Regions from separate parts of the Kineococcus gynurae genome, predicted to be linked through region 1. Evidence: riboswitches for the same ligand, from Rfam matches in the RefSeq annotation. Region 1 holds a riboswitch; each other region holds the start of a gene.

Evidence for each region. A riboswitch is a leader RNA that binds a small molecule or an ion and turns the genes downstream of it on or off. The one in region 1 is predicted to bind S-adenosylmethionine.
Region 2: another riboswitch for S-adenosylmethionine. It lies ahead of ACFFKU_RS02170 (MetQ/NlpA family ABC transporter substrate-binding protein); the one in region 1 lies ahead of ACFFKU_RS08940 (O-acetylhomoserine aminocarboxypropyltransferase/cysteine synthase family protein).
Region 3: another riboswitch for S-adenosylmethionine. It lies ahead of ACFFKU_RS14850 (GNAT family N-acetyltransferase); the one in region 1 lies ahead of ACFFKU_RS08940 (O-acetylhomoserine aminocarboxypropyltransferase/cysteine synthase family protein).
Region 4: another riboswitch for S-adenosylmethionine. It lies ahead of ACFFKU_RS01745 (acyl-CoA dehydrogenase family protein); the one in region 1 lies ahead of ACFFKU_RS08940 (O-acetylhomoserine aminocarboxypropyltransferase/cysteine synthase family protein).

What each region holds. Positions count from the first base shown of each region.
Region 1 covers NZ_JBHLUI010000008.1:542,152-549,517, forward strand. Annotated here, with positions in the region: gene ACFFKU_RS08920 (amino acid permease) at 1-1,298, opposite strand, end outside; gene ACFFKU_RS08925 (aspartate ammonia-lyase) at 1,295-2,863, opposite strand; gene ACFFKU_RS08930 (FadR/GntR family transcriptional regulator) at 3,042-3,689, shown strand; gene ACFFKU_RS08935 (antibiotic biosynthesis monooxygenase family protein) at 3,703-4,026, opposite strand; SAM riboswitch class I at 4,110-4,194, shown strand; gene ACFFKU_RS08940 (O-acetylhomoserine aminocarboxypropyltransferase/cysteine synthase family protein) at 4,406-5,827, shown strand; gene ACFFKU_RS08945 (LLM class flavin-dependent oxidoreductase) at 5,824-7,149, shown strand; gene ACFFKU_RS08950 (alpha/beta hydrolase) at 7,165-7,366, opposite strand, start outside.
Region 2 covers NZ_JBHLUI010000003.1:167,762-175,127, forward strand. Annotated here, with positions in the region: gene ACFFKU_RS02155 (SDR family oxidoreductase) at 1-291, opposite strand, end outside; gene ACFFKU_RS02160 (Lrp/AsnC family transcriptional regulator) at 350-811, opposite strand; gene ACFFKU_RS02165 (alpha-keto acid decarboxylase family protein) at 914-2,614, shown strand; SAM riboswitch class IV at 2,710-2,825, shown strand; gene ACFFKU_RS02170 (MetQ/NlpA family ABC transporter substrate-binding protein) at 2,880-3,833, shown strand; gene ACFFKU_RS02175 (methionine ABC transporter ATP-binding protein) at 3,835-4,869, shown strand; gene ACFFKU_RS02180 (methionine ABC transporter permease) at 4,937-5,536, shown strand; gene ACFFKU_RS02185 (GGDEF domain-containing protein) at 5,607-6,989, shown strand; gene ACFFKU_RS02190 (hypothetical protein) at 7,142-7,366, shown strand, end outside.
Region 3 covers NZ_JBHLUI010000010.1:243,104-250,469, forward strand. Annotated here, with positions in the region: gene ACFFKU_RS14830 (AMP-binding protein) at 1-772, opposite strand, end outside; gene ACFFKU_RS14835 (putative bifunctional diguanylate cyclase/phosphodiesterase) at 967-3,327, shown strand; gene ACFFKU_RS14840 (1,4-dihydroxy-2-naphthoyl-CoA synthase) at 3,366-4,304, opposite strand; gene ACFFKU_RS14845 (tautomerase family protein) at 4,395-4,784, shown strand; gene ACFFKU_RS14850 (GNAT family N-acetyltransferase) at 4,768-5,298, opposite strand; SAM riboswitch class IV at 5,314-5,427, opposite strand; gene ACFFKU_RS14855 (o-succinylbenzoate synthase) at 5,483-6,508, shown strand; gene ACFFKU_RS14860 (PaaI family thioesterase) at 6,468-6,827, opposite strand; gene menD (2-succinyl-5-enolpyruvyl-6-hydroxy-3-cyclohexene-1-carboxylic-acid synthase) at 7,017-7,366, shown strand, end outside.
Region 4 covers NZ_JBHLUI010000003.1:76,611-83,976, reverse strand. Annotated here, with positions in the region: gene ACFFKU_RS01760 (alpha/beta hydrolase) at 1-146, opposite strand, end outside; gene ACFFKU_RS01755 (HoxN/HupN/NixA family nickel/cobalt transporter) at 193-1,290, opposite strand; gene ACFFKU_RS01750 (ArsR/SmtB family transcription factor) at 1,414-1,758, shown strand; gene ACFFKU_RS01745 (acyl-CoA dehydrogenase family protein) at 1,780-3,063, opposite strand; SAM riboswitch class IV at 3,078-3,189, opposite strand; gene ACFFKU_RS01740 (YchJ family protein) at 3,247-3,651, opposite strand; gene ACFFKU_RS01735 (LacI family DNA-binding transcriptional regulator) at 3,701-4,699, opposite strand; gene ACFFKU_RS01730 (Gfo/Idh/MocA family protein) at 4,812-5,852, shown strand; gene ACFFKU_RS01725 (LCP family protein) at 5,890-7,366, opposite strand, start outside.

The DNA of each region.
Region 1 (7,366 bases):
AACACGAGGGTCAGGATCCCCGTCCAGGGCGCCCCGGGCATCCGGAACGAGGGCCGGGGGAGCTTCCCGGCCCGGCAGAGCGACCAGAGCTTGAGCTGGCAGAGCACGATGACGCCCCAGGCGCTGACGATGCCGATCGCGGCGATGTTCAGCACGATCTCGAAGGCCTGGTCGGGGACGAACGCGTTCAGCACGACCCCGAGCAGGGCCACGACCACGGTGAGGGCGATCCCGCCGTAGGGGACGCCGTTGCGGTTCATGCGCCCGGCGAAGGCGGGGGCCGACCCGTTGTGCGCCATCGAGTAGAGGATGCGGCCGGTCGAGTACAGGCCGGCGTTCAGCGAGGAGAGCGCCGCGGTCAGGACGACGAGGTTCATCACGCCGTCGATGCCGTCGACCCCGAGGCTGCCGAAGAACGTCACGAACGGGCTGACCCCGGCCTCGTACGCGGTGTAGGGCAGCAGCATCGCCAGCAGCAGGACCGAACCCACGTAGAAGACGACGATCCGGACGATCACGGTGTTGATCGCCCGCGGGATGACCTTCTCGGGGTGCTCGCACTCCCCGGCCGTGGTGCCGACCAGCTCGATGGAGGCGTAGGCGAAGACGACGCCCTGGACGACGACGATCGCCGGGAGCAAGCCGTTGGGGAGCCAACCGCCGTTGGCGGCGATGAGCGAGAACCCGGGTTCCTGCCCGTCGATGGGGGTGCCGAACAGCACGAAGTACGTGCCCACCAGGAGGAAGGCGACCAGGGCCGCCACCTTGATCAGGGCGAACCAGAACTCCAGCTCACCGAAAACCTTGACCGAGAGGAGGTTGAGCGCGAGCACGACGACGATCGCGGCCAGCGCCCAGACCCACTGGGCCACCGAACCGATGGGCGCCCAGTACTTGGCGAAGAAGTTCATGTACAGCGCGACCGCGGTGACGTCCACGACGGCGGTCGTCGCCCAGTTCAGCCAGTACAGCCAGCCTGCGGCGAAGGCCATCTTCTCGCCGAAGAACTCCCGGGCGTAGGAGACGAAGGACCCCGAGGTCGGGCGGTGCACGACCAGCTCGCCGAGCGCGCGCAGGATCAGGAACCCGAAGGCCCCGCAGACGGCGTAGACGACGACCAGGGCCGGGCCGGCCCCGGCCAGGCGGCCACCGGCCCCCATGAACAGCCCGGTCCCGATGGCGCCACCGATGGCGATCATCTGGATCTGCCGGGGACGGAGCGCCTTGTGGTACCCGGCCTCGGAGGCCTGGTCGACGCGGACGTGCGGGGCGGCGGTGGCCGTGTTCTCGAAACTCATCGCGGGCTCCGGTCGGAGGAGGTCTGGGGGTCGTGGCCGAGCTGGGGTTCGCCGCCGGGCGTGGAGCCGTCGAAGCGGGCGGGCAGGCGGAGGTCGCCGAGGTTCTCCGGGCGCAGCAGCTCGTCGAGTTCGGCCCGGTCGAGGAGGCCGGCCTCGAGGACGAGGTCGCCCACCCGGGCGCCGGTGCGGGCCGCGAGCGCGGCGATGCGCGTGGCGGCCTCGTAACCGATGCGCGGGTTGAGGGCGGTGACCAGACCGATCGAGTTCTCGACCCGCGCGCGCAACAGGTCGGCGTCGGTCTCGATGCCGACCACGCACCGGTCGGTCAGGACCGCCACGGCCGCGGTGAGGTGGCGGGCCCCCTCGCCCAGACGGTGGGCGATCACCGGTTCGAAGGCGTTGAGCTGCAGCTGTCCCGCCTCGGCGGCCATCGAGATCGTCACGTCGTTGCCGACGATCTCGAACGCCACCTGGTTCACCACCTCGGGGATGACGGGGTTCACCTTCCCGGGCATGATCGAGGAACCGGCCTGGACGGCGGGCAACCGGATCTCGCCGAGCCCCGCGCGGGGGCCGGAGGACAGCAGCCGCAGGTCGTTGCAGACCTTCGACAGCTTGACCGCGACCCGCTTCAGGACGCCGGAGAGGTGGACGAACTGCCCGACGTCCTGCGTCGCCTCGACGAGGTTCTCGGCACGGACCAGGTCCAGGCCGGTGATCTCGCGCAGGGCGGCGATGGCGCGTTCGCCGTACCCGGCGGGGGCGTTCAACCCGGTGCCGACGGCGGTGGCCCCGAGGTTGATCTCCAGCAGCAGGGCGCTGGACTCGCGCAGCCGGTCGAGGTCCTCGCCCAGCATGATCGCGTAGGTCGCGAACTCCTGGCCGAGGGTCATCGGGACGGCGTCCTGCAGCTGGGTGCGGCCCATCTTGACGACGTCGGCGAACTCGCCGGCCTTGGCTGCGAACGCGTCCTGCAGCCGGCGGAGCTCGACGGCGAGGTCCTCGAAGCAGCGGATCGTGGCGATGTTCACCGCGGTCGGGTAGACGTCGTTGGTGGACTGCGCGGCGTTGACGTGCTCGTTGGGGTGCAGGAACGCGTAGTCGCCCCGGGCGCGGCCGAGAAGTTCCAGGGCCCGGTTGGCGACGACCTCGTTGGCGTTCATGTTGCTCGAGGTGCCCGCGCCACCCTGGACGACGTCGACCACGAACTGCTCGTGCAGCGCGCCGTCGGCGATCTCGGCGCAGGCGGCGATGATCGCGTCGGCCTTGTCCCGGGGGAGCAGGCCGAGGTCGCGGTTGGCCGTGGCGGCCGCCCGCTTGACGTCCACCAGGGCCCGGACCAGGTGCGGGTCCGCACCGATGGTCCGCCCGGTGATCGGGAAGTTCTCCTGCGCACGCAGGGTGTGGACCCCCCAGTACGCCGCGGCCGGCACGTCCCGCTCACCGAGCAGGTCGTGCTCGCGCCGGGTGGCGGGGGCGGTGGCGGGGACGGTGGCGGCGGGTCCGGTGGGGGGCCCGGGTTCGGATGGTGCGGGGGGCGGTGGAGCGACGGTGCTCGGGGTCACGGTGACCCGTCCCTTCTCACAACCTGTCAGGCTGTCCGACAGATTCCGAGAGTGTGACCCCGGTCGGCCCCGGCGCGCAAGCCCCCCGCCGGGATCGGTCCGGGCGTGCGAGGATCGATCCGTGAGCGCCGCCGACCCCGACGTCGAGTGGGCCCGGCGCGCCCCCAGCACCGTGCGGATGAGTGCGGCCGAGGCCCTCTTCGCCGATCTGCGGGCCGCGATCCTCACCGGGGAGCTCCCCGTGGGGACCCGGTTGCCCTCGGAGGCGGCGCTGGCCGAGCGGCACGGGGTCAGCCGGTCGGTGGTGCGGGAGGCGCTGCGTTCGTGCCACGCGTTGGGGCTGACCCAGGCCCGGACCGGTGCGGGGTCGTTCGTCGTCAAGGACAGCCTGGGCCCGGACCCGGTGTTCGCGAACTACGCCGCCCACGAACTGCTGGAGGTCCGGCCCCTGGTCGAGGTCCCGGCGGCCGGATGGGCGGCGGCGCGGAGAACTCCGGAGCAGGCGCAGGAACTGCAGGACCTGTTGCAGCGCATGCGGGTCGAGGCCGACCCGGGGGAGTGGGCCCGGATGGACGCGCGGTTCCACGCCCTGATCGCGACCTGCGCCCGCAACCGGGTGCTGGAGTCGATGCTGGCCGAGATCCGGTCCGCGCTCACCGCGCAGTCGCAGACCCTCAACCTCATCCCCGACCGTCGCAGCCGTTCCGACGACGAGCACGCCCGGGTCGTCGAGGCGGTCGTCGCCGGCCGGGTCGAGGCGGCCACGGAGGCGATGCGCGCCCACCTCGGTCAGGTGAGGCAGGCCCTCTCCCGGCTCACCGGCTGAGGGTCCCCGGGGCTCAGCTCGCGGCGGACGGGTCCACCGGGACGGCGCCGAGCACGACCTCGAACTCCAGCAGGCTGGAGCCGGTGGCGACGGGGCGGGCCCGCTCCCCGGCGTGCGCCTCGCGGGCGCCGCCGTTCGCCCACGCCTGGAACGCCTCCTCGGTCTCCCACTTCGTGTAGACGAAGTAGCGCGTCTCGCCCTGGACCGGGCGGAGCAGCTCGAACCCCAGGAAGCCCGGCGTCCCCTCGACCGCACCCATGCGGTGGGCGAAGCGACGCTCCAGCTCGGGCCCCCCGTCGGCGGGAACCTCGATCGCATTGATCTTCACGACGGCCATGCCCGAAGCCTCGCACGCACGGTCGGACGCCTCGACCCCGGGCGGCGGTTGACAGCGGCGCCCGTCCTGGAGTCCACTGATCTCTCCCATCCAGAGCGGCCGAGAGACTTGGCTCGACGACGCCGCAGCAACCGCCCCGAACGGTGCTCCCGCCAAGGACGATGGAAGAGGTGTGCTGTGCCGCAGTTGAAGAGTCGCCACGTCGGAGTCCCGTCCCGGGTCGCGCACCGCTCGGTGCCGCTCGTGCGCCGTCGGCACGTGGACCTGCTGCGGATCGCCGCGGGGAGCTGTCGGGGCTGACGCCCCCGCACCCGTCCCCCGTCGTTCCCCGTCGTTCCGCCGGCGGCCCGTCGCCGCGCACCCGAGACCGAGGTCACCCGTGTCCGTCACCCTGCCCAGCCCCACCCTGCCCAGCCCCATCCTGCCCAGCCCCGCCCTGCCCGCGTTCGTCGAGTCCGTCTCGGCTGCGGGCGACCTCCCCCCGGTCGGCCCACCCGGGTTCAGCACCGCCCAGGTCCACGCCGGGGTGCTCCCCGACCCGGGCCACGGCGCCCGGGTGGCCCCCGTCCACCTCGGGGCGGGGTTCGTCTTCGCCGACTTCGACGAGGCCGCCGCCCGCTTCGCCGGGGAGACCGGCGAGGACGAGGGGTACGTCTACACCCGGATGGGCAACCCGACGACGGCCGCCCTGGAGCGCCGGGTCGCCGCGCTGGAGGGTGGCGCGGAGGCGGTCGCGGTCGGCAGCGGGCAGGCGGCGATCAGCACCGCGCTGCTGGGTCTGCTGCGCAGCGGTGACCACCTCGTCGCCGCCGACAGCCTCTACGAGGGGTCGCGCGGGTTGTTCCGGGAGAACTTCGCCCGGTTCGGCATCGAGGTCGACCTCGTCCGTGACGCGCGCGACCCGCGGGCCTGGCGCGACGCCGTCCGCCCCACCACCCGGGCGTTCTTCGCCGAGTCGATCCCCAACCCCCGCAACGACGTCCTGGACGTGCGGCTCGTCGCCGACGCGGCGCACGCCGCGGGGGTGCCACTGGTGGTCGACAACACCCTGGCCACCCCCTACCTGCTGCGCCCGCTGGAGCACGGGGCCGACGTCGTCGTGCACTCCGCCAGCAAGTTCCTCTCCGGCCACGGCGGCGCGCTCGGCGGGGTGGTCGTCACGGCCGCCGGTGCGCTGCCCGGGACCGTGGCGAACCTCGAGGAACAGACCGCGGTGCTCGGCGGCGCCTCCTACGCGCAGCGGTACGGCGAGCGGGCCTACCCGGGCTATCTGCGGGCGCTGGCCGCGCGCCTGGGGCCGACCCTGGCGCCCTTCAACTCGTTCCTCCTGCAGCAGGGCATCGAGACCCTCTCGCTGCGGATGGCCCGGCAGTCCGCGTCGGCCCTGGAGATCGCCTCCTGGTTGGAGGCGCGGGCGGAGGTGGACCGGGTCGACTACGCGGGCCTCGCGTCCAGTCCCTCGCACGCGCTCGCGCGGCGCTACCTCCCCCGGGGTGCGGGGGCGGTGCTGGCCGTGTCCCTGCGCGGGGGGCGGCCCGCGGCGCGCGCGTTCCTCGACGCGTTGCAGCTGTTCAGCCGGATGACCCACCTGGGCGACGTGCGTTCCCTGGCCCTGCACCCGGCCTCGACCACCCACGCCCACCGCGACCCGGTCGAGCTCGCGGCCGACGGCATCGGCCCGGGCGTGCTGCGGTTGTCGATCGGGGTGGAGGACGTGCCCGACCTGCTCGCCGATCTGCGCCTCGGCCTGGCCGCGGCCCGTGCGGCCACCCCCGTCTCTGCGACGGGGGTGGCCCGATGAGCCGGTTGCAGCACTTCGGCTGGTTCTTCTCCCGGGGTTTCGGCCCCCAGGGATGGGGCCGGCCCTACCAGCGCTGGGACCTCGACTGGACCGCGCCGCAGCTCTACCAGCAGTCGGCCCAGCTCCTGGAGCAGGCCGGTTTCGACCTCGTCATCGCCGAGGACGCGGTGTCGCTGGGGAACCCGGAAACCCTGGACCTCCGGGTCCGCGGGGGCTACGGCGGTCCCAAGCTCGACCCGTTGCTGCTGGCCCCGTACCTGTTCGCGGCGACCCAGCACCTCGGCGTCGTACCCACGATCAACGCCGGGATCACTCCGCCCTACCTGGCCGCCCGCCAGGCGGCCACGCTGCACCACCTCTCCCGCGGTCGCCTCGGCGCGGGACGGTTCGGGATCAACCTGGTGACCGACGTCGGCAGCGCCCGCCACGTCGGGGCCGACCCCCTCCCGCACGACCGGGCCTACGACCGGGCCGCGGAATGGGTCGAGGTCGTGCGCCGGCTCTGGCGGAGCTGGGGGGACGCGCTGGTCGCCGACCCGGGGACCGGTCACTACGCCGACGGCACCCTCATCGACGCGTTCACGCACCGCGGGGAGTTCTTCGACGTCACCGGTCCGCTCAACGCGCCCCCGTTCCCGGGGGGCGACGAACCGGTGCTGGTCTCCCCGGGCGGGTCCCCGCGGGGCCTGGGGTTCGCGGGTGCGTTCTCCGACGTCCAGCTCGCGCTGGCGCCGCTGAGCGCCGCGGCGGTGCGGGACTACCGCGCCCGGGTGGTCTCGGCCGCGGAGTCGCACGGGCGCAAGGCGTCCGACCTGCGGGTCCTGTTCGTGCTCAAACCCGAGATCACCCCGAGCGTCGAGGAGGCCGAACGCGTGGTCGCCGCCTCGGCCGACCCGGACGAGGCGGTCCTGCGGGAGGTGGCGTCGGCCTGGTCCAGCGACCTGGAGAGCGACCTGACCCGGTTGTCGCTGGACCGGCCCGTGCCCGAGGGGTTCTTCGGCGAGCACGTCTCGGCCGGGACGATCCGGGGCCTGCTCGGGGACACCCCGGACGCGCCGCTGCGGGAACTCCTGACCCGCAAGGCCCGCAAGGGACGCGTCGCCGACCGGACCGGTTCCGTGGGCACCGCCGAGGAGTTCGCCGACTTCGCCGAGGAGCTGGGCAGCGACGCCGACAACGACGGGTTCGCCCTCTCGGGCGACCTGCACCCCGTCGGCGTGCACCGGGTCCTGGGGGACCTGGTTCCGGTGTTGCGCCGACGGGGGTTGTTGCGCGACGGTTTCGGGTCCGGCGGGGTCCGCGAGAACCTGTTCGACTTCTGAGCCCGCCGGCCCCGCTCAGTCCTGGCCGAAGTCGTCGTCCAGCAGCTGCAGGTTGCCCCAGCCGTCGCCGACGATCGCGTTGGTCGGGGCCGACAGGGTCACGTGCAGGGTGGTGGTCGGGTCGGTCTCGGTGTTCCCGTCGACGGTGAGCGCGACGGAGGCGGTGCGCGCCCCGGCGGGGATCGTGACCTGCTTCCAGACGCTCGGGAACCGCGCG
Region 2 (7,366 bases), on a different contig from region 1:
CACCAGACGGACGGTCTCGTCCCCGTCGGCCTGCTCCTCGGGCAGGTGGACGACCAGGACGTCGGCCCCCTCGCGGGCGAACGCCAGGGCCACGGCCCGTCCGATGCCCGAGTCCCCACCCGTGATCACGGCCCGACGGCCCTCGAGTTTCCCGGTCCCGCGGTAGGTCTGCTCCCCGTGGTCGGGAGTGAGATCCATGTCGGCGGTCGCGCCGGGATGGTCGATGGACTGCCCCGGCGTGCTCGAGGGGTGCTGCGTCGTGGGGTCGGTGGGCGTCGTCTGGTCGGCCATGCTCCTTCCTAACCCGCCACGCGGGTCACGACATCTCCAGAACCGTGGCCGACCATGGTCATCCCCGGAGCAGGTGCGCCGTCCGTCGCGGCAGGAGTTCGCGCAGGACCAAAGACGTGGCTGTTCGACGGATCCCGCGGCAGCGCATGATCTTCTGGGTGATCTCGTAGATGTGGTCGGCGTCGCGCGCCGCGATCTCGATGAGGAGATCGTTCTCCCCGGCCGTGCCCAGGCACTCCACGACCTCCTCGATCCCCGTCAGGTCGCGCAGCAGGTCGTCGAACTCGTCCTGGTCCACCCCGGCCGTGACCATCGCCCGCAACGGCAGACCCACCGCGGCCGTCCGCAGCCGAACCGAGTGCGGGGCCAACGGTCCCTCCGGTGCCGCGAGCCGTTCCAACCGGGTGTGCACCGTTCCCCGGGCCAGCCCCAGGTCGAGGGCGAGCTTCGCGACGGTGGCGCGCGGGTCGACGTCGAGGGCCAGCAGGATGCGCCGATCGGTCGCGTCGAGAGTGGTCACGTCGATCAGTTTACGGGCGACGGGACGGGTGTGATTGGTCAGATCGCCCACCGCACACCCCGACGGTTGTGCATCTCGCCGTCCGCGCCGCACGATCCCGGCATGACGGAGCAGACGATCTCGGTGGGCGGCTACCTCGCGACCCGGTTGCAGCAGCTGGGGATCGGGCACCTGTTCGGGTTGCCCGGGGACTTCAACCTGGGCTTGCTGGACGAACTGCTCGGGGCCGGTCGAGGCCCGGTCCCGCTGCGCTGGATCGGTTCCAGCAACGAGCTGAACGCCGGGTACGCGGCCGACGGGTACGCCCGGATCCGTCGCGGGCCTGCGGCGGTCGTGACCACCTACGGCGTGGGTGAACTCTCGCTGGTCAACGCGTTGGCGGGCAGCTTCGCCGAGGACGTTCCCGTGGTCTCGATCGTGGGGATGCCGTCCACCGCGGCGCAGTCGGCCGGACTGCTCCTGCACCACTCCCTGGCCGACGGCGACCACGGCCATTTCGTGCGCATCGCCGCCGAGGTGTGCGCCGAGGCCGTCGTGGTCCGGGCCGAGCACGCGGCGCGGACGATCGACCGGGTGCTGCGCCGGGCGGTCGACTCCTCCAAGCCCGTCTACCTGGGCGTCCCCGCCGACGTCGCCCGCGTGCCCGTCAACGCCGCCGCGCTCGCTCGCCCCCTGCGGTTGCTGCGCAGCGACGTGGAGGCGGCGGCCGAGTTCCGGGCCGCCCTCACCGAGCACCTGTCCGGCAGCACCGGGCTCACCGTCCTGGCCGGTCCCCGGTTGCACCGTCGGCACCTGGAGGACCGGGTCCGGGCGGTGGCCGCGCACGGCGGGGTCCGGGTCGCGACGCAGTCGGCGTCGAAGGCCATGCTCGACGAGTCGCACCCGGCGACCCTCGGGGTCTACGCGGGGGAGTTCACCGTCGCTCCCGCGACCCGGGCGGCGGTGGACGGGGCCGCGGCCGGCGGGACGGAACGGCTGGTCCTGGCCGGCGTCGTGCTCACCGACTTCCTCACCGGGCGGTTCACCCACGGTTTCGACCCCGACGCCGTGGTCGACCTGCAGCTCGACCACGCGCGGGTCGCCGGGGCGGAGTTCCACGGGGTCCACCTGGAGGAGTCGCTGGGGATCCTGGAGGAGATCGTCGCCGCCCGGACCGGTGCCGTCACGGCGCGCGCCGAGGTCCGGGCCTCCTCCGCCCGGCCCATCACGGGGGACGCCCCGCTGGCCCACGCCGAGTTCTGGCCGATCCTGCAGGACTGGCTGGCCCCGGGGACCCTGCTCGTGGCCGAGGCCGGCACCTCCTTCTACGGTGCCCTGGAACTCACCCTCCCCGACGGGTGCGACCTCCTGGGTCAGCCGGTGTGGTCCTCGATCGGGTACACGCTGCCCGCGGCCCTCGGCGCGGTGCTCGCCGCGCCGGACCGCGAGACCGTGCTGCTCATCGGCGACGGTTCGGCGCAGCTCACCGTGAACGAGCTCGGCCGCCTGCTGGAGCAGGGGTCCCGGACGACCGGCCCGGCCCCGACGATCTTCCTGCTGAACAACGAGGGTTACACCGTCGAACGGGCCATCGCCAGCCCCGAGGCCGTGTACCAGGACGTGCTGGCATGGAACTGGACGCAGCTGCCCGCGGCGCTCGGGGCGCCGGCCACCGCGGTGTTCCGGGCGGCGACGTCGGCCGACCTGACCAAGGTCCTCGCCGAACGTCGGGCCGACCCGCAGCGGCCGGCCCTCATCGAAGTCGTGCTTCCCCGCGACGATGCTCCCGAGCTGCTCAAGGTGCTGGCCCGCAGCATCCGCTGAGCCGGGGGGTTCCCCCACGCACGTCCCGTGTGAGTTTCCTCGCCCCCTCGTCGCTGAAGTTGACGGGGGCAGCAGCGGCTCCTAGCGTTCCCTCAGGTCATGAGTGACAGCGCGAAGCCCTGGCTGGCTGTCCGGCAACCCTCCTCCGTGGCGGGGTGCCCCAGGTGAAGACTCGGCCGCTCCCCGCCCGGGGCCGCGGCAAGTACGGGTTCTGAGTCGCCGACGAGCGTTCCGTCGGCACGAGCGTGAAAGAGGTCGACCAACCATGTCCAGCACCGGGTCCTCCCCCGCCCTCCCGCCCAAGCCGAAGCGCAGCCCGGTCCCGATCGTCGCGGGAATCGTGGTCGCCGTCCTCGTCGTCGTGGGCGCGGTGATCTTCTTCAACCGCGGCGGCGACGACGTCACCACGACGGCGGCCGGCGGGGCCGAGGCGCAGACGGTCAAGATCGGCGTCGCCGACAAGGCGCAGGACTACTGGAAGCCCTACGTCGAACTGGCCAAGTCGCAGCTGAACGTGGACGTCGAGCTGGTCAACTTCGGCGACTACAGCCTGCCGAACCCGGCGCTGTCGCAGGGTGAGCTGGACATCAACCAGTTCCAGCACATCCAGTACCTGGCGAACTACAACGTCACCGCCGACGACGACCTGCAGCCGATCGCCTCCACCGCGGTCTACCCGCTGCCGTTGTACTCGACCACGGTCGACGACGCCTCGGCGATCCCGCAGGGTTCCGTCGTCGCCATCCCGAACGACGCGATCAACGAGGCGCGCGGCCTGCTCGTGCTGCAGTCGGCCGGGCTGATCACGCTGGCCGACGGCGGCAACGCCTACTCCACCGTCTCCGACGTCACCAGCGCCAAGGTCAAGGTCACCCCGATCGACGCCTCGCAGACCGCCAACGCGCTGCTCTCCGGTTCGGCCGTGGCCGCGATCGTGAACCAGAACTACGCGACCGACGCGAAGCTCCCGCTGGACGACGCGATCGCCCAGGACGACCCGTCCGACCCGACCGCGGCGCCGTACGTCAACCTGTTCGCGGTCCGCGCCGAGGACAAGGGCAACGAGACGTACCGCAAGCTCGGTGAACTCTGGCACGACCCGTCGGTCCAGGAGCTGTTCAAGAAGGCCAACCCGACCGCGGTCGTGGTGGACGAGTCCGCGGCCAAGCTGCAGGCCGACCTGGCCACGGTCGAGCAGGACGCGCGGGACGCGGCCTGACGTGACCGCGCTCGTCACGCTCGACAAGGTCGGCAAGCGCTACGACCGGCCCGGGGCCGGGCCGGTCGTGGCGGTCGACGACGTCAGCCTCGAGGTCGCCGAGGGCGAGGTGCTGGCGGTCATCGGGTACTCCGGGGCCGGCAAGTCCACCCTGGTACGCCTCGTCAACGCCCTGGAGATGCCGACCTCGGGATCCGTCCGGGTGGCGGGTCAGGACCTGACCCGGTTGTCCGAGAAGGAGCTGCGGGCCGCGCGGTCGCGGATCGGGATGATCTTCCAGCAGTTCAACCTGTTCCGGTCCCGGACGGTCGCCAAGAACGTCGGCTACCCGCTCAAGGTGGCCGGTGTCGCCCGGGCCGAGCGGGACCGGCGGGTGGCGGAGCTGCTCGACTTCGTCGGGCTGCTGGACCGCGCGCACGCCTACCCCGAGCAGTTGTCGGGCGGGCAGAAGCAGCGCGTCGGCATCGCCCGGGCCCTGGCCACGAACCCGCCGCTGCTGCTCGCCGACGAGGCGACCAGCGCGCTGGACCCGGAGACCACCGAGGAGGTGCTGGCCCTGCTGCGGCGGGTCAACACCGAGCTCGGGGTCACCGTCGTCCTCATCACCCACGAGATGGAGGCGGTCCGCCAGATCGCCGACCGGGTCGCGGTCATGGAGAAGGGTCGGATCGTCGAGATCGGCGACGTCTACGAGGTGTTCACCGCCCCGAAGACCGCGGCCGCCCGACGTTTCGTCCGCACGGCCACGCACGACCGGCCCTCGCCGGAGATCCTCCGGCGGTTGCGCGAGCACCACACGGGCCGCCTGGTGTCGGTCCGCATCACCGACCGCCCCGGGCTCCAGCAGGTCGTCGATCGCTGCTTCCGCGACGCGGGGGTCCAGGCCGAGCTGGTGTTCGGCGGGGTGGGGGAGATTGCCGAACGGCGGGCGGGGTCGCTGACCTACGAGCTGGGCGGCGGTGACGGGGTCGCCGACGTGGACGCCGCCCTGCGCAACCTGCGCGACGCCGGGATCGACGCCGAGGAGGAGAACTGACGTGGACGGCTTCTTCGACGGCGTCGACCCCGACGTCTACCTGACCGCGATCGGGACCACGCTGTTCATGACGGTGGTCTCGATGGTCATCGCCGGGGCCGTGGGGCTGCTGCTCGGGGTCGCGCTCTACGCGACCCGGCGGGGCAACATCCTCGAGAACCGGATCGCCTTCGGGATCATCGGGTTCGTCGTCAACCTCATCCGGCCGATCCCGTTCGTGATCCTCCTGGCCACCCTGTTCCCGCTGCAGCAACTGGTGGTGGGGACCTCGATCGGCACCCCGGCCGTGACCTTCACCATCGCCTTCGCCGCCGGGTTCGCGGTCGCCCGCATCGTCGAGCAGAGCCTCGTCGCGGTCGATCCCGGGGTCGTCGAGGCGGCCCGGGCCGCGGGTGCCTCCCGGCTGTCGATCCTCTTCACGGTGGTCGTCCCGGAAGGGCTCGGCCCGCTGGTGCTGGGCTACACGTTCATCTTCATCGGCATCGTCGACATGACCGCCCAGGCCGGGATCATCGGCGGTGGTGGGCTCGGCGACTACGCCATCACCTCCGGTTCGCAGCGCTACGACTACGGCGTGGTCATCGCCGCCGTCGTGGCCATCGTGGTCATCGTCCAGATCGGTCAGCTCGTCGGGAACCGCATCGCCCGGGGTGTCATGCGTCGGTGACGCGGTCATCCCGGTGGGCTCACCCGTCCCGCCGTTCAAGACCGCCGACGGCGGTGCCGAACGATGAAGGGTGTTGCGGACCTGGCGCTGGACCCTCCCCGCGCTGCTGTGCGCGGCGGCGGTCGTCCTACCGGCGTTCCATCCCGGCCCGGTCGCCCGCTTCCCCGTCGCCGTGGCCCCACCCCTGCTCCTGCTCGGGGTGGGGCTCGTCGGCTCCCGCCGGGCCCACCCCGTCGAACGTTGCGGCTGGCGCTGGATCAGCATCGGCGCCGGGTTCCTCGTCGTCGGGTTCGTCATCTTCCACGTCCTGTGGCTGCAGCAGGGGCACGCGGTGTTCCCCTCGCTCGCCGAACCGTTCTTCGCCGCCGGGTGGCTGGCCCTCATCGTCGGGCTCTACCGCTGGGGTCGGGGTGCGGAACGGACGCTGCTGTCCGACAGTGTCGTGCTCGCCCTCGGGCCGGGACTGGTGGTCCTGTCCCAACTGGTCCGTCCGCTGCTGGCCCGGGCGGACTCGGTGGAGATCTTCGTCACCGCCGCCTTCCCGCTGCTGGACCTGGTCCTGCTCGTCATGGTCGTCCGGCTGGGGTTGCAGGGGCGCATGCGCATCGCCTCGGTCGCGCTCATCAGCACGGGGTGCGGCCTCCTGCTGGTCGGCGACACGTTGCTCACCGTGCTCTACCGGGTCACCGACACCCCGCTCGTCTACTGGTTCGGCGCCCCCACCTCGATCGCCGTCTCGCTCATGGCCGCCTCCGGCCTCGTTCATCCGGCGGGTGCCCGCTACGGGACGGAGTTCGGCGACCGCATCCGCCTCACGCTGCTCCCCATCGCCGCGTGCGTGCCGCCGGTCGCCCTGTTCCTGCAGGGCCTGGCCGGCCACCCCGTCGACTGGCAGCTCCTCGGTGGCGGATCGGTCCTCATGGCGGTCCTCATCACCTTCCGCCTGCGCGGTGCGCTGCGGACCATGGGCGAGCAGTCCCGCCGCCTGCGCCGGGAGGCCAGCACCGACCACCTGACCGGCCTGGCCAACCGCCGCAGCCTCGCCGGAGACCTGGACCAGGTCTTCGCCCATCAGGAGTTTCCCCGGGTCGCCGTGATCCTGCTCGACCTCGACCACTTCAAGGCGGTCAACGACCGGTTCGGCCACGAGCGGGGCGACCAGGTCCTGCAGGCCTGCTCGGCCGCCTGGGCCGGGGTGCTGCACCGCCGTCACCCACGCTCGACGCTCTACCGCTGGGGCGGGGAGGAGTTCCTCGCCCTCGTGCACGAGGTGGGGGTGCGCGACGCCCTCAGCCTCGCCGAGGCGTTGCGCGAGGCCACGCCGATCCCGAACACGGTCTCGGCCGGGGTGGCCGTGCTGCGCCCGGGGGAGACGACGGGTGACCTCCTCGCCCGCGCGGACCGCGAGCTCTACCGGGCGAAGCAGTCCGGGCGCGACCGGGTCTGCGTCTGAGCCACCACGCTCCGCGTCGAATGCGACAGTGATCTCCCACTCCCGAGGAGGTCCACCTGCGCACTCTCGACACCACCCTGCATCTCACCGACGAAGACCGCGCGGCCCTGCGCCAACTGGCCCGACCGGCCTCGTCACCCCGCGGTGACCGGATGCTCATGACTCACCAGGTCGCGGACGTCCTCGCCGAACCCCGGACGACCGAATGGTTCGCCGAGCACGCCGGGTTCCCGATCCCCGAACTCCCGGGACTGCTGGCACGCGGCTTCACCACCGTGTGCACGGGTCGGGAGGACGGAGCGTCCGGGCGCTGGTCGGCCGTCGTGGGTTTCCTCCCACCAGCGGTCGAGACGTGGTCCGGTTTCCGGGAAGCCCGT
Region 3 (7,366 bases), on a different contig from region 1:
CCACCCCGGGCAGCGGGAGACCGTCGTAGACGCAACCCCCGCAGGTCTCCGAGGAGCCGTAGGTGGTGACGACCGCGACGCCCGCGGCGAGGGCGCGCTCGAGCAGGTCGGGCGGGGTGGCCGCGGCCCCCACGAGGACCGCGTCGAGACGGCGCAGCGCCGCCAGGACGCGGGCGGGCTCGACCCCCGGGCCGGGGTCCGCCCCCATCGCGGCCAGCAGCCGCACGAGCTGGGTCGGCACCAGGGAGGTCCGCAGCCGTCCCGGCCCGCACGACTCGACGGCCGTGACGAACGAGGCCACGTCGAACCCGTGGGTCAGGTCGACCACCGCGGGCTCCGTCCCGGCCCGCAGCGAGCGGAGCAGGACCTGCAGCCCGGCGACGTGCTGCCCCGGCAGGGCCAGGACCCACCGCTCCTCGGCGACGCCGTCGCCCGCGGGGGACCGGGCGTCGAGGACGGCGGCGGTGGCCGCGGCCGACGCGCGCAGCGCGGCCGCCGGCAGCATCGCGGCCTTGCTGCGACCCGTGGACCCCGACGTGCCCACCACGAGGGCGAGCGGGTCGGCGGGGTCGTCGGGGAGGCCGGTGACGTCGGTGACGAGCCCCTCGGCCCCGGCGGCGCACGGGCGCAGGACCGGACCGCGTCCGGCCAGCGCCTCGGCGAGGGCGGGCAGCACCCCCAGCACGGCCGGTCCGGACGGCACGGGCAGGGCCCGGACGGGCCGCTCCCGCGGTTCCCCGCCCGGGTCTGCGATCACGCTCGGAGCAATCACGTCGGAACGCTACGTGAAGGGTGCCCCGTGCCCGACACTGAGGGACTGCGCCACGACGTCCTCCAGCAGAGGGGGACTCTCCGTGTCCGTTCAGGCGATGTGGTTGGGCCATCCCGGCGAACTCGATGATCGAGCGTGACCGGGTGGCGGCACAGTGTCAGGATGGAGCCGCGAGAACAGGGAGAGAGGTCACGGTGAGCGCAGGAGTCCGCACTGAGCGTCCATTTGCCAGTGTGCTGTTCGACGGTTTCGTCGCAGTGTGCGCGTTCGTCGTCGCCGTCGTCTTCGTCGTCGACCTCGTCCACGACTGGAGCTCCAGCACCCTGGGCTCCCTGGTCATGGCGCTGCTGATCGGGTTGCCGCTGATGCAGCTGCTGACCCGGTTCCCGTTCCCGCTGAGCACCCGGCACGCCGGGGTCGAGCTCACCTTCGACGTCGGCGTCCTGGTCCTGCTGCTCTGCCTGCTGCCGACCTCGGTCGCGCTCGTGGCGTGGACGGTCTGCTGCCTGTTCACCAACCTGCTGCAGCACCGCAGCTGGGTGAGTCGCATCTTCAACGCGGCCATCAGCATCCTCTGGGCCCCGGTCGCCTGGGGCGTCCTCGTGCTGTTCGGCGTGGGCGACGCGCAGCGCGCGGTGACGGTGGACGTCGACCCGGTGCAGCCGCTGGCCGTGGCCTGCGCGGTGCTGGCCGCCTTCGCGGTCGACTTCGTCGTGTCGGCCATCTCGGTCGCGGTCCAGGAGCGCACCTCGCTGCGCGGTGAGCTGGCGCACCCGGGGGCCCTGCTGGGCGCCGGGGCGACGCTGGCCGTGGGGGGTCTCGGCTACCTCGGCGGCCTGGTCGAGCAGAAGACCGCGCCGTGGGCCGCCGTGCTGCTGGTCGTCCCCCTGCTCGTCGCCATGCTCGCGACCCGGACCATGCGCAAGACCCGCGACGTGGCCCGCCGCACGGAGGCCCTGTTCGAGGCCGCCACCGCGCTGCACACCCAGGGCCGGCGGGCCGACCTGGCCCGCGCGCTGCAGAAGCACGCCCGGATGGTGGCGGGCACGCCCGCGGCGATGGTCCGCTCGGTGCGGCCCGGCCCGGACGAGATCGGTGTCCCCGTGGTCGCCGGCGACGGGGTCGTCCTCTACGTGACCGCTCCCCGGCGCAGCGACCCGCAGGCCCGCAGCGCCGACGAACGGGCCCTGGAGGCGCTCGCCTCGGTGGGGGAGGCCGCGTTCTTCCGGGTCGGGGCGAGCGAGGAGATGCACGGGCTCGCCCGTCGGGACGTCGTGACCGGGCTGCCGAACCGGCTGCAGTTCTCCGAGAAGCTCGCCCAGGAGCTGGACCGCGCCCGCACCGCCGAGCGCCTCGACCGGCTCACCGTCCTCTACCTGGACCTCGACGGGTTCAAGGCGGTCAACGACCGCTTCGGCCACGAGGCCGGTGACGAGCTGCTGCGCGACGTGGGCAACCGGCTGCGCGACACCCTGCGCGGCGGGTCCACCATCGCCCGCCTCGGCGGCGACGAGTTCGCCGTGCTGCTGCCCGACTGCGCCGACGTCGAGAGCCTGGCCCGCCGCGTCCTGCACGCCCTGCGCCAGGAGACCCGGATCCGTGGTCACGTCGTGCGGGTGCACGGCAGCATCGGTCTGGCCCGGGCCCGCTCCGGCGACGACGTGGGGACCCTGCTGCGCAACGCCGACACCGCGATGTACCGCGCCAAGGCGACGGGGAAGAACTGCTGGGTCGAGTTCCGCCCGGAGCTGCTGGAGGAGGAGATCGCCCGCCTGCAGGTGATCGAGGACCTGCAGCAGGCCCCCGCCGAGGCGTTCGTCGTCCACTACCAGCCGATCGTGGCCCTGGCCACGGGCGAGGTCGTCGGGCTGGAGGCGCTGGTCCGCTGGCGCCGCGACCGCGACGGTCTGTCCCCGCTGGTCGGCCCCGACGAGTTCATCAGCCTGGCCGAGCGTTCCGGCACGGTCGTCGCCATCGGCGACTCGGTCCTGCGCCAGGTCGCCGCCGACGCGGCCTCCCTGCAGGTCCAGGCGGGTCGCTCGCTGGAACTGATGGTCAACGTGTCCCCGGTGCAGCTGCGCCGAGCGGAGTTCACCGAACGGGTCGCCGCGGCCGTCCGGCGGATCACCGCGGCCGGGTGCCGGCTGCACCTGGAGATGACCGAGTCGGTGATGATCGACGAGGACTCCAACGGTGCCCTGCACGACCTCGCCGACACGGGTGCCTCGCTGACCATCGACGACTTCGGGACGGGGTTCTCCTCCCTCGGCTACCTGCGCCACCGCCCGTTCTCCAGTTTCAAGATCGACCGGAGTTTCGTGCAGGACATCGCCACCGAGTCGACCTCCCGCGCCCTGGTCGAGGGCATGGTCAAGATGGGGCAGGCCCTCGACCTGTCCGTCGTGGCCGAGGGCGTCGAGGCCGCCGACCAGGCCGACATCCTGCGCGACATGGGGTGCCCGCTGGTCCAGGGCCACCTGTACTGCCGGCCGTTGCCGCTGGCCGAGGTGCAGGAGTTCCTCGCCTCCCGGCGCATCCGGTCGCTGTCCGCCTGAACGGTCGGCCCGAACGGTCTGCCTGAACGGGCCGGGGCTCAGAAGTACCAGGGGAACGGCGACCAGTCCGGTTCCCGCTTCTGCAGGAACGAGTCCCGGCCCTCCACGGCCTCGTCGGTCATGTAGGCCAGCCGGGTCGCCTCCCCGGCGAACACCTGCTGCCCGACCATCCCGTCGTCCACCGCGTTGAACGCGAACTTCAGCATCCGTTGCGCGGTGGGCGACTTGCGGTTGATCTCCGCGGCCCACGCCAGCGCGACCGACTCCAGATCGGCGTGGGGGACGACCGCGTTCACCATGCCCATGCGGTGCGCCTCCTCGGCGCTGTAGGGGCGGCCGAGGAAGAAGATCTCGCGGGCGAACTTCTGCCCGACCTGCCGGGCCAGGTAGGCCGAGCCGTACCCGGCGTCGAAACTCCCCACGTCGGCGTCGGTCTGCTTGAACCGGGCGTGCTCGGCGCTGGCCAGGGTGAGGTCGGCGACGACGTGCAGGCTGTGCCCCCCGCCGGCGGCCCACCCGGGCACGACGGCGACCACGACCTTGGGCATGAACCGGATCAGGCGCTGCACCTCGAGGATGTGCAGCCGTCCGCCCTCGGCCTTGACCCGGGCGGCGTCGACCGTGTCGGCGGTCTCGCCCTCGGCGTACTGGTAGCCCGAGCGGCCGCGGATGCGCTGGTCCCCGCCGGAGCAGAACGCCCACCCCCCGTCGCGCGGGCTGGGGCCGTTCCCGGTCAGCAGGACACAGCCGACGTCCGGGGTGCGGCGGGCGTGGTCCAGGGTCCGGGCCAGTTCGTCGACCGTGCGAGGGCGGAACGCGTTGCGCACCTCCGGGCGGTCGAAGGCGATCCGCACCGTCCCTCGTTCCGGGCCCGGCCGCCGGCAGCGGTGGTAGGTGATGTCCTCCAGGTCGCCGAAACCGGCGACCTCCTCCCAGGCCTCGGGGTCGAACAGGTCGCTGACGGCACGCTCGCTCACCCGGGCACGGTATCCGCCGCATCCTCCGGAGGGCTGGCGCCCACGACCCCGGCCATGTCAGTATGTAAGGACAAACAAGGAGGTTCATCCATGCCGCTGCTCCGTTTCGACCTCGTCGTCGGCCGTACGCCCGACCAGCTCCGCACCCTGCTCGACGCCGCCCACACCGCGATGGTCGAGGCCTTCGCCGTCCCGGACTCCGACCGCTACCAGGTCGTCCACCAGCACGCCCCGGGCGAGCTCGTCCTGCACGACACCGGCCTCGGGATCGAGCGCACCGACGACGTCGTGCTGCTGCAGGTCACCAGCCGCCCCCGCGGTCGGGCGGCCAAGGAGCGCTTCTACGCCCTGCTCGTCGAGAACCTCGCCCGCGACTGCGGCATCAAGACCTCCGACGTCGTGGTCTCGGTCGTCGAGAGCGGTGACGACGACTGGTCCTTCGGGCACGGCCGGGCGCAGTTCCTCACCGGGGAACTCTGACCCCCGCGCCCAGGTCCCGCCCGTAGACGTGGACCCGGCCGTCGGCCAGCACGTGCACCTCGCGCTCGGCCAGCCGGGCGAACCCCAGCCGCTCGTAGAGCCGGTGCGCGGCGACCATCCGCGCCTGGGAGGCCAGCACCAGCCGGTCCAGGCCGCGCTGCCGCCCGACGGCGAGGGCGTGCTCGACCAGCGACGTCGCCACCCCGCGCCCGCGGGCGGCGGGGTCGGTGGCCAGCAGCCGCAGGTCCATCTCGCCGGGCCGGGACACGGCCGAGCAGTTGCGGCCCGGGCGCGGCAGGGTGACCGTCCCGAGCAGGGTCCCCTCGAGGGCGTCCACCGCCACCACCAGCTCGTGCTCGGCGGCGCGGCCGGCGGCGTCGGCCACCGAGGCCGCGTACGGCCCGGCGAGGGCGTAGTCGTGGGCGTAGGCGCGCAGCGCCAGGTGCCCGACCGCGTCGAACTCGTCGGGTCGGGCCGGACGCACGAGGGTCCGGACGTCGCTGAGGAGGCTCACCACGTGCTCCCGTCGGTACCGCGCTTGCCGGGTACGCCCTCCGCACCGGCCAGGTCTTGTCCCAGGAGCACCCCGTCGCGTGAGGGGTTGCCGGCCGCCGGCTGGGACACCGCAGCGGACCTCTTGACCTGTCGGCAGCCTAACGGACGCGCACGATGGGCCGAACCGGCGTCAGGATGCCCGGGTGAGCCCCACCACCCCCGACCTCGCCGAGCTCCTCGACGCCGCGGTCGTCGTGACCCTTCCCCTGCACCGCCGATTCCGGGGCATCACCACCCGGGAGGCGCTGCTGCTGCGGGGCCCGGCCGGCTGGGGCGAGTTCGCCCCCTTCCTCGAGTACGACGCGCAGGAGAGCTCCCGCTGGCTCGCCGCGGCGATCGAGGCCGCCTGGACGGGGTTCCCCGCCCCCCGGCGCGCGTCCGTCGAGGTCAACGCGACCGTGCCCGCCGTGCCCGGCGCCGACGTCCCCGCCGTCCTCGCCGGGTTCGGCGACTGCCGGACGGTCAAGGTCAAGGTCGCCGAACGGGGTCAGACCCTCGCCGACGACGTCGACCGGGTCCGGGCCGTGCGTCGCTGCGCCTGGGCCGACGCGCGGATCCGGGTCGACGCCAACGGCGGCTGGACCGTCGACGAGGCCGAACGCGCCCTCGACGCGTTGGGCGAGAGCGGGTTGGAGTACGCCGAGCAACCCTGCGCGAGCCTGGAGGAGCTGGCCGAGCTGCGCCGCCGGATGCACCGCAGCGGCGCGGTCGTCCCGCTGGCCGCCGACGAGAGCATCCGCAAGGCCGAGGACCCGCTGCGGGTCGTCGGGCTGGAGGCCGCCGACCTCGTCGTCCTCAAGGTAGCCCCGTTGGCCGGGGTCCGGCCGGCGCTCGCCGTCGCCGCGGCCTGCGGGCTGCCGGTGGTCGTCTCCTCGGCCCTGGACACCTCGGTCGGCATCGCCGCCGGCCTGGCCCTGGCCGCGGCCCTGCCCGAGCTGCCCCACGCCTGCGGCCTCGGAACCGTCGCGCTGCTGGCCGGCGACGTCCGCCACGACCCGCTCGTCCCGGTCGACGGTCGCCTCCCGGTGGGTCCGGCCGTGGCCGACGCCGACCTCGTCGAACGCCACCGCGCCCCGCAGGAGCGGCAGGGGTGGTGGCGCGAGCGGCTGCGGGCCGCCCACGCCGTGCTCAGCCCGGACGACCCGGACGGGGTCGCAGCAGGTTCGTGATCCGGGCCGTGCAGAGCCGTCGACCGTCCTCGTCGGTGACGACGACCTCGTGGCTGGCGATCGTGCGGCCCAGGGTGATGGCCGTGGCCGTGCCGGTCACGACGCCCGACGTCGCCGAGCGGTGGTGGGTCGCGTTGATGTCCAGGCCCACGGCCAGGGAGTGCGGCCACCCGTGCAGGGTCGCCCCGATCGAGCCCAGGGTCTCGGCCAGCACGCAGCTCGCGCCCCCGTGCAGCAGGCCGGCGATCTGCTGGTTGCCCTCGACCGGCATGGTCGCGACCAGCCGCTCGGGCGTGGCCTCCAGGATCTCGATCCCCATGCGCTGCAGCAGGGTCGGGCCCAGCCCGGCGGGGGCGGCCGCGGCGAAGACCTCGTTCAGGTGCCCCAGGTCCGCCCCGGGCTCGACGGTGTCGGTCATGGCGGGAGCCTGGCACACGGCCCCCGCGGGACGGGTCCGGGTGGGTGCCCCGTGGCGCGCGGATCTTCGGAAGCGAGAGACCATCGGAGGGTGAATCCCTCGACCGCGCTGGCGGCGGTCCTCGTCGACGCCCTCGTCCGACTGGGTCTGCGCCACCTCGTCCTCGCCCCCGGCTCGCGCAGCGCCCCGCTCGCCTACGCCGCGGCGGCCGCCGCCGAGGCCGGACGGCTGCAGCTGCACGTGCGGGTCGACGAGCGCAGCGCCGGGTTCCTCGCCCTGGGCCTGGCCCGCGGGGCCGGCTCGCCCGCCCGCGCCGAGCTCGCCGCCGTCGTCACCACCAGCGGGACCGCCGCCGCCAACCTGCACCCCGCGGTGCTGGAGGCCCACCACGCCGGGGTGCCGCTCATCGTCCTGACCGCCGACCGTCCGCACGAGCTGCG
Region 4 (7,366 bases), on a different contig from region 1:
CCGGGTGAGCGCAGCTCGGGGGCGACGGCCTGCACCGCCCGCCGGCGGCGGGCGACGTGCGGGGCGAGCCAGGCGGCACCGGCGGTCAGGGCCAGCAGCGGGAGCAGGCCACCGCGGCGGCGAGAGGACGGCGGACGTCGGCGCATCGGGGTTCCCTCGGGTCCGGGGCGGACGGGGCCCCGTCCCCGAGCATCATGGCCGGGTGTCCCCGACGACGCGCGAGGGGCCGGAGGCTGCGCGGCGCCACACCGCCCAGGACACCACCCCGATCACCGCGAACAGGACGGCCAGCGCGTAGCCCGCGTACTCGGTCTCAACCGACGCGACGGCGCCGACCAGACCGGAGACGATGCCGAACTGCTCGCTCAGCAGACCGGCCGCGGCGAGCACGGCGACGGCGGCACCGGCCAGGATGCCCACCCCGGTGATCAGCAGGTTGTAGGTGATCTTGCGGGCCGGGTCGTGCTGGGCGGCCGTGTACATCCGCAGCATCATCAGCCCGTTCACCGTGTCCCCCAGCGTCATCGCCGCGGCGAAGAGGATCGGCAGGCAGAGCAGCGAGATCAACGACGCCCCGGCCAGGGCCGCTCCCGCGGTCAGCACGAGGACCCCGATCTGCGAGCTGGTGTCGAAGCCCAGGGAGAACAGGAACCCGAGCACGTAGACGTGGCGGGGGTGCCGGACACGGCGCAACGGCAACGTCATGGCCCGGGCCGCGGGGCCGCGGGGGGTGAGCGCGTCGGCCGGGATCACCAGGTCGGGGTCGCGTCGCAGCGCCCGGCGCAGGCGCAGGGCCTGCACGAAGGTCGCGAGGTTGGCGACGGCGACGAGCAGCAAGTAGAGCCCCGAGACCGAGACCCCGATGATGCCGAGCACCCGGGCCGCCCCCGAGTCCTCCTCCAGCGCGGTGCGGATGAAGCCGGCCCCGGCGATGACCAGGACGCCGGTGAGCACGACGACGGTGGAGTGGCCGGCCGAGAACGCCAGCCCGACGCCGGCCGGGTTGCGGCCCTCGGCCACGAACTTGCGGGTGGAGTTGTCGATCATCGCGACGTGGTCGAAGTCGAAGGAGTGGACCAGCCCGCGCAGGTAGGCCAGGCCGGCGACCCCGACGGTGACCGCCCCGGCCGTGCCCGCGAGCACCCCCATGGTCAGCAGGGCCAGACCGATCACGTGCAGCGCAGCGACGACCGCGAAGGCCACCCCCACCCGACGCCGGAACGGCAGGGCGGCTCGCCCCTCGGTCGTCAGCAGGGAGGGGCGGGGCCCGACGTGGGTGGTGGCGCTCACGGTGCTCCCGACGGACGACGTCGACAGGTGTCCGGGCGGACACGCGTCGGGGCGACGGTAGCGGACCGGTGGGGGTGCCACCATGAGCACGGGACGACACCGCAGCGCAGGAGGGAGCCGCCCGTGGTCGACGACGCGCGCCGTACGGTGGCCCGCGACGCCCTCGACGCGTCCGGCCCGCGGCTGCCCGAAGTCCTGGACCGGTTGAGCGCGTTCTCCGACCCGACCCGCCTGGGCCTGCTCATCGCGATCCACGCCGCCCCGGGCGCCCCGGTCAGCGACCTGGCCGCCGCCGCCGGGCTCAGCCCGAACACCGCGACCCAGGCCCTGCAGACGCTGCGCGCGGCGGGGCTGGTCCGCCGGGTCCGGGAGGGCCGATTCAGCCGCTGGTACCTCTCCGACGAGGCCGCCCACGACCTGCTGCACCACCTCGGGGCCCCGCACAGCGACCTGCACCCGGCCCACTGAGCCGGCGGCGGGTCGCCGTTGTCAGCCCTCGCTGCCGGCGGCCGCCGCGACCGAGGCGTGGGTGCCGATGTCCCAGACGTAGGGCGGCGTCGTCCCGTTGACCGAGAAGTCCCCCACGATCCGGGTCTTGTAGATGACCGGGTTGTGGGAGGCGACCGTGCGGGCGTTGCGCCAGTGCCGGTCCAGGTCCTTGCCCCGACCGACGCCCGAGGCGCCCAGCGTGTTGAAGAGCAGCGTCGCCGCGCGCGGCACCGACTCCGACAGCACGGTCTGGGCCTGCGCGGTACGGATCTCGGCGACGGCGTTCGCAGCCTGGTCGGCGGCGGAGTCACGGTCGTGGGCGGTGTCCGCGGCGGCCTGGAGGGCCTCGGCCGCCCCCCGCACGAGCTGGCGCGCCGTCCAGGCCACCGCCGAGATCTCGCCGACGACGGCCAGCACCTGCGCGTCGTGGCGCACGAGCGGGGCGAGCCCGTGGGTGTAGCTGCGCGTGCGGGTCCGGACCTCGTGCCCGGCGTCGCGCTCGACCGCCTCGGCGATGCCGGCGTGCACCGCGAGCAGGACCAGCTGGTAGAGCGCCGTCTGGAAACGGAACCGCTCGGCGAAGGGCCGCACGTCGGCGGCGTCGACCTCGGCACCGGTGAAGACGATGGTCCCGGTCCCGGTGAGCTGCTGGCCGAAGCCGTCCCAGTCGTCGCTGATCTGCACGCCCGGCTGCCGGGTCCGCACGATCGCGGTGACCACCTCGAGGTCGTCGTCGTCCGGGCTCTGCCCCGGGCCCACCCGACGGGCGGTGGCGTCGGTCCAGTCCGCGAAGATCGACCCGGTCGTGTAGAACTTCCGCCCGTCGACGCGCAGGCCCCCGGGACCCTCGGTCACGACGGTCTGCTGCTTGCCCGTGACCCCGGACCCGGTCTCGCTCCAAGCGTTGCCGACGAACTCGCCGGCCACGATCCGGGCGTACCAGGCGTCCCGGTAGGCCCGGTCGGTCTCGCCCAGGGTGAGCAGCTGCTCGACCCAGGCGATGTGCCCGCGGAAGATCTGCGGGAGGTTGGAGTCGGCCGCGGCGACGTCGACGAGGATCTCGGCGAGCGCCGGGAGGTCGAGGCCGTCGCCCCCGTGCTCGACGGGGACCCGCAGGCGCCCGAACCCGGCCTCGACCAGGGCGCGCACCGGCTCGTAGGGCAGGACGTGGTCCTGCTCGCGCTGCACGACGCCCGCGGCGATCCCCTCCAGCAGCGGCGCGATCCGGCCCCGCGCGAGGCGGAGCCGTTCGGTGACGGGCAGGGGCGTGCTGACAGCGGACATCGCCGGTCTCCTCGAGAGCGTCCTTACCCGCGCGGTGCTGCGCGGGCCCGGTCATCACCCGGGGCACCCCACGACGAGGAGGGTTGCCAGCCGACGAGCCGGGGCTTCGTGTCGGCTTTCTTGACCTGCCGGGCAGAGAACCACACGCGCGCGACCGGTGTCCACCCGACCGCCGGACGTCGTTCAGACCGGGCCCACGTACACCCACCGTCCGCCGACGCGACGGAACCGGCTGCGCTCGTGCTGGTGGCCGCGACGACCCTCGTGGCGGTGGTGGGCCTCGAACTCGACCGTGCCGGCGTCGTCGAGGGGCCCGCCGCCCTCGGTGCCCAGCACGACGAGGCGGCGCCACTCCACGTCGGGGTCGAGGTCGAGGTCGGTGGGGCGGGTCGCGGCGTCCCAGGTCCGGAGCAGGTAGGCGGCGTCCCCCACCGCGAAGGCGGAGTAGCGCGAGCGCATGAGCGCCTCGGCCGTCGGGGCGGGCTCACCGGCGTGCCGACGACCGCAGCACCCCCCGTACGTCTCCCCCGTCCCGCACGGGCACCGGTCGTCAACCGAGATCACTCTAGGTCCACCTCTCTGACACATAGCGTGATATCCCCACGTTTGTCCACACCTGTTGACGACGGTCTGGGGATCAACCTGGGGACAAGTCGGGCGCCGGTCCGGTGGTCGTCCGGACGACGAGCCGGGGCGGGACGAGGGTCGTGACCGGGGCCCGGTGCGGGTCGGCGATCCGGGCCAGCAGCTCCTCCCCGGCCAGGCCGCCCACCCGGGCGGCCCCGTTGTCCACCGTCGTCAGCGCCGTGCGCCGCGAGCGGGCCAGGGCGATGTCGTCGTAGCCGGTGACGGACACGTCCTCGGGCACCCGCAACCCCAGCTCGTCGGCCGCGGCGAGCAGCCCCACGGCCGACACGTCGTTGGCGCCGACGACCGCGCTCGGTCGGTCACGGCCGCCCAGCAGCTCCAGACCGCAGCGGAACCCGGCGTCCTCGGTCATGTCCCCCGTCGCGACCAGCACCTCCCCGCCCGCGGCCCGGACGGACTCCTCGACGGCCGCCCGACGCAGCCGCCCCACCGACCCGGTCCCCGCGACGTGCCCGATGCGTCGGTGCCCGAGCCCCACGAGGTGCACGACCAGCAACCGCACCCCGGCGCGGTCGTCCCCGGCGACGGTGTCGACCGGGGCGTCGTAGGAGTCCCGGCTGCCGGCCAGCACCGTGGGCACACCCCGGGCGACCTCCTCGACCGCGTGGGGGTCCTCCCGGGTGCCGACGACGACGAGCCCGTCGACGCGCAGCTGGGCGAAGACGGCCGCGACGTCGGGTTCGGTGCGGGTGTCCCCCAGCACCGGCCGCAGCCCGGCCTCCAGCAGCACGGGTCGCAGACCGTCCAGCAGGTCCACGAACCACGGGTTGCGCAGGTCGTCGAGGACGACCCCGATCGTGCGGGTCCGTCGCTCCGCGAGGCTGCGCGCGGTCGGATCCGGGCGGTACCCCAGCTCCTCGATGGCGGCCATCACGGCGGCCCGGCGTTCCGGGCCGACCTTGGGCGAGTCCTGCAGGACCAGCGAGACCAGGGACTTCGAGACCCCGGCGCGCGCGGCGACGCTGCGGATGGTCGGTCGCGTGCTCATCGATGCTCCCCCCGGGCTCCTCCGACGGCCCGATGTTGACAGCCGGGCCCGCCGCGCCGCATCGTGGGATCAATTGGACCGGTCCAACGACGGACTCTGAAAGGCTCACCCCATGACTGATCTGCACCTCGGCCTCGCCGGTGTCGGACGCATCGGCGTCATGCACGCCGAGAACATCGCGACCACCCCCGGGGTAGCCCGGTTGACGCTCGCCGACGTCGCCGTCGACCGCGCCCGCGAGGTGGCCGCCTCGTTGACCGCGGCCGCCCGCGCCGCGGGTTCGGAGCTGCAGGTCGACGTCGCCGCGAGCAGCGAGGCCCTGCTCGCGAGCGGGATCGACGGACTGGTCGTGGCGACCGGCACCGCCCAGCACCCCGAGCTCATCGTCGCCGGGGTCGACGCGGGCATCCCGGTGCTCTGCGAGAAGCCCGTCGCCCCCGACGTGGCCCTGTCCTTGCCCGTCCTCGAGCACATCGCGGCCAACGCCGGCGTCGTCCGGATCGGGCACCAGCGGCGCTACGACGCGGGCTACCTGGCCGCCAAGCGTGCCTACGACGCCGGCGAGCTGGGCTGGTTGCACGCGCTGCGGGCCACCACGTGCGACATGGCCCCGCCGCCCGTGGCCTTCCTCGCGACCTCCGGCGGGCTCTTCCGCGACTGCAGCGTCCACGACTTCGACGTCATCCGCTGGATCACCGGGCGAGAGATCGTCGAGGTCTACGCCCGCGGCAGCAACAACGGCGACCCGGCCATCGGTGAGGTCGGCGACGTCGACACCGCCCTGGCCGTGTGCACGCTGGACGACGGCACCCTCGCGACGGTCACCGCCAGCCGCTACAACGGTGCCGGCCACGACGTCCGGCTGGAGCTGCAGGGGTCCAAGGCCTCCCTCATGGTCGGCCTGGACGAGCGCACGGCCCTGCGCTCGGCCGAGCCCGGCGTGACCTTCCCGACCGGCGGCCCCCACCTGACCTTCGCCGAGCGCTTCGGGGCGGCCTACCGCGCCGAGATCGTGGCCTTCACCGACCTCGTCCGCGGGGTCGAGGGCGAGCTGTGCCACCCGGCCGACGCGGTCGCCGCCTCCCGGGTCGCCGACGCGGCCCAGGAATCCCTGCTCACCGGCGGTCCGGTCCGGGTCGACCTGCCGGCCTGACCTCCCGGCCTGACCTCCCGGTCTGCCCGCCTGCGGGTCAGGAGCAGATGTCGTCGCTGGCCACGCGGGCCTCGAAGGTCGGCGTCGCGGTCGGGGTGGCGGGGGCACCCACCACCCGGCTGCGGACGTCGACCACGGTCGGGGCCTGGTTCAGCTCGACCACGACGGTCGACCCGAGCGAGTCGTCCTCGACCAGGTCGGCCCCGCCGAGCGCGGCGGCCACCGTCGCGGCGGAGTCGGCCTTGGCCGAGCCGTAGCGGACGACCGCGGCCGCGGCCGGACGCAGGGCGTCCCCGTCCCCGGTGCCGGCGATCGTGAAGCCCTGGGCCCGCAGCGCCGTGGCCGCGGCCCCCGCGGTCCCGGCCGGGGCGCCGGTGTTGAGGACCCGCACCGACACGTCGTCGGGGGCGACGGTGAGCGCCGAGGAGTCCCCGGGGGTCGTCGTCGGTGCCGGCGCCGCGGTCGCCCCGAGGGTGTCCGTCCGCAGCTCCTGCCAGAGGTCGTCGGCGGCCGACGTCCACTGCACCCGCGCCTTGTTCTGCGGGTACTCCTCGATGGGCACGGTGATGAACTGCACCCCGCCGGGGGGGAGCTTCTGCAGGCTCTGCGCGATGTCGGTCAGTTCGGACAGGCTGGCCAGCTGCGGGTCCATCGTCACCGAACTCGTGGCCGCGCTGAGGAACGAGTAGAGCTGGTCGGGCCGCGTCAGCATCGAGGAGCTCGTGACCTTCTGCACGATCGAGGACATCAGCGCCTGCTGCCGCGAGATCCGGGAGATGTCGGAGCCGTCGCCGATGTTGTGCCGGATCCGCGCGTAGGCCAGCGCGGTGCGGCCGTCCACCTCGTGCGTCCCCGCGTCCAGGTACAGCCCGGACTGCGCGTCGGCGACCTTCTTCGGCAGGCAGATGTCGACCCCGCCGAGGGCGTCGATCATCTTCTGGAACCCGCTGAAGTCCACGACGACGTAGTGGTCGATCCGGACCTTGGTGAGTTCCTCGACGGTGTTGATGGTGCAGGCCGGGCCGCCCCGGGAGAACGCGGAGTTGAACATGCCGAGCTCGGCCGGCTGGGTCGTGCCGTCGGTGCCCTGGCACTCCGGCATCCGGACCATCGAGTCGCGGGGGATGCTGATCAGCGCCGCGCGCCGACGGTCGGCCGAGAGGTGGACGATGACGGTCGTGTCGGAACGGGCCCCCGGGGAGTCGGCCTCCCCGCCGTACTCGTCACCGGTCCCGTCGGCCAGGTCCCGGGTGTCCGACCCCATGACCAGGATGTTCACGGCGTCGTTGCCGGTGGTCGGGTCGACGGCGGCCTCGTCGGCCGGACGGTCCGGGTTCAGCCGGTCGGTGAGGTCGATCTCGTTGATGTTGCCCTGCAGGCGGTAGAACGCGTACCCCGCGCCGCCGACCCCGACGAGCACCAGGGCCAGCACCATGACGCCGACGACCCGCAGGCTCTTGTACAACCGACCGTGCTGGTGGGCGACGTGCTGTCCGCGGGAACGACGCCCCTGC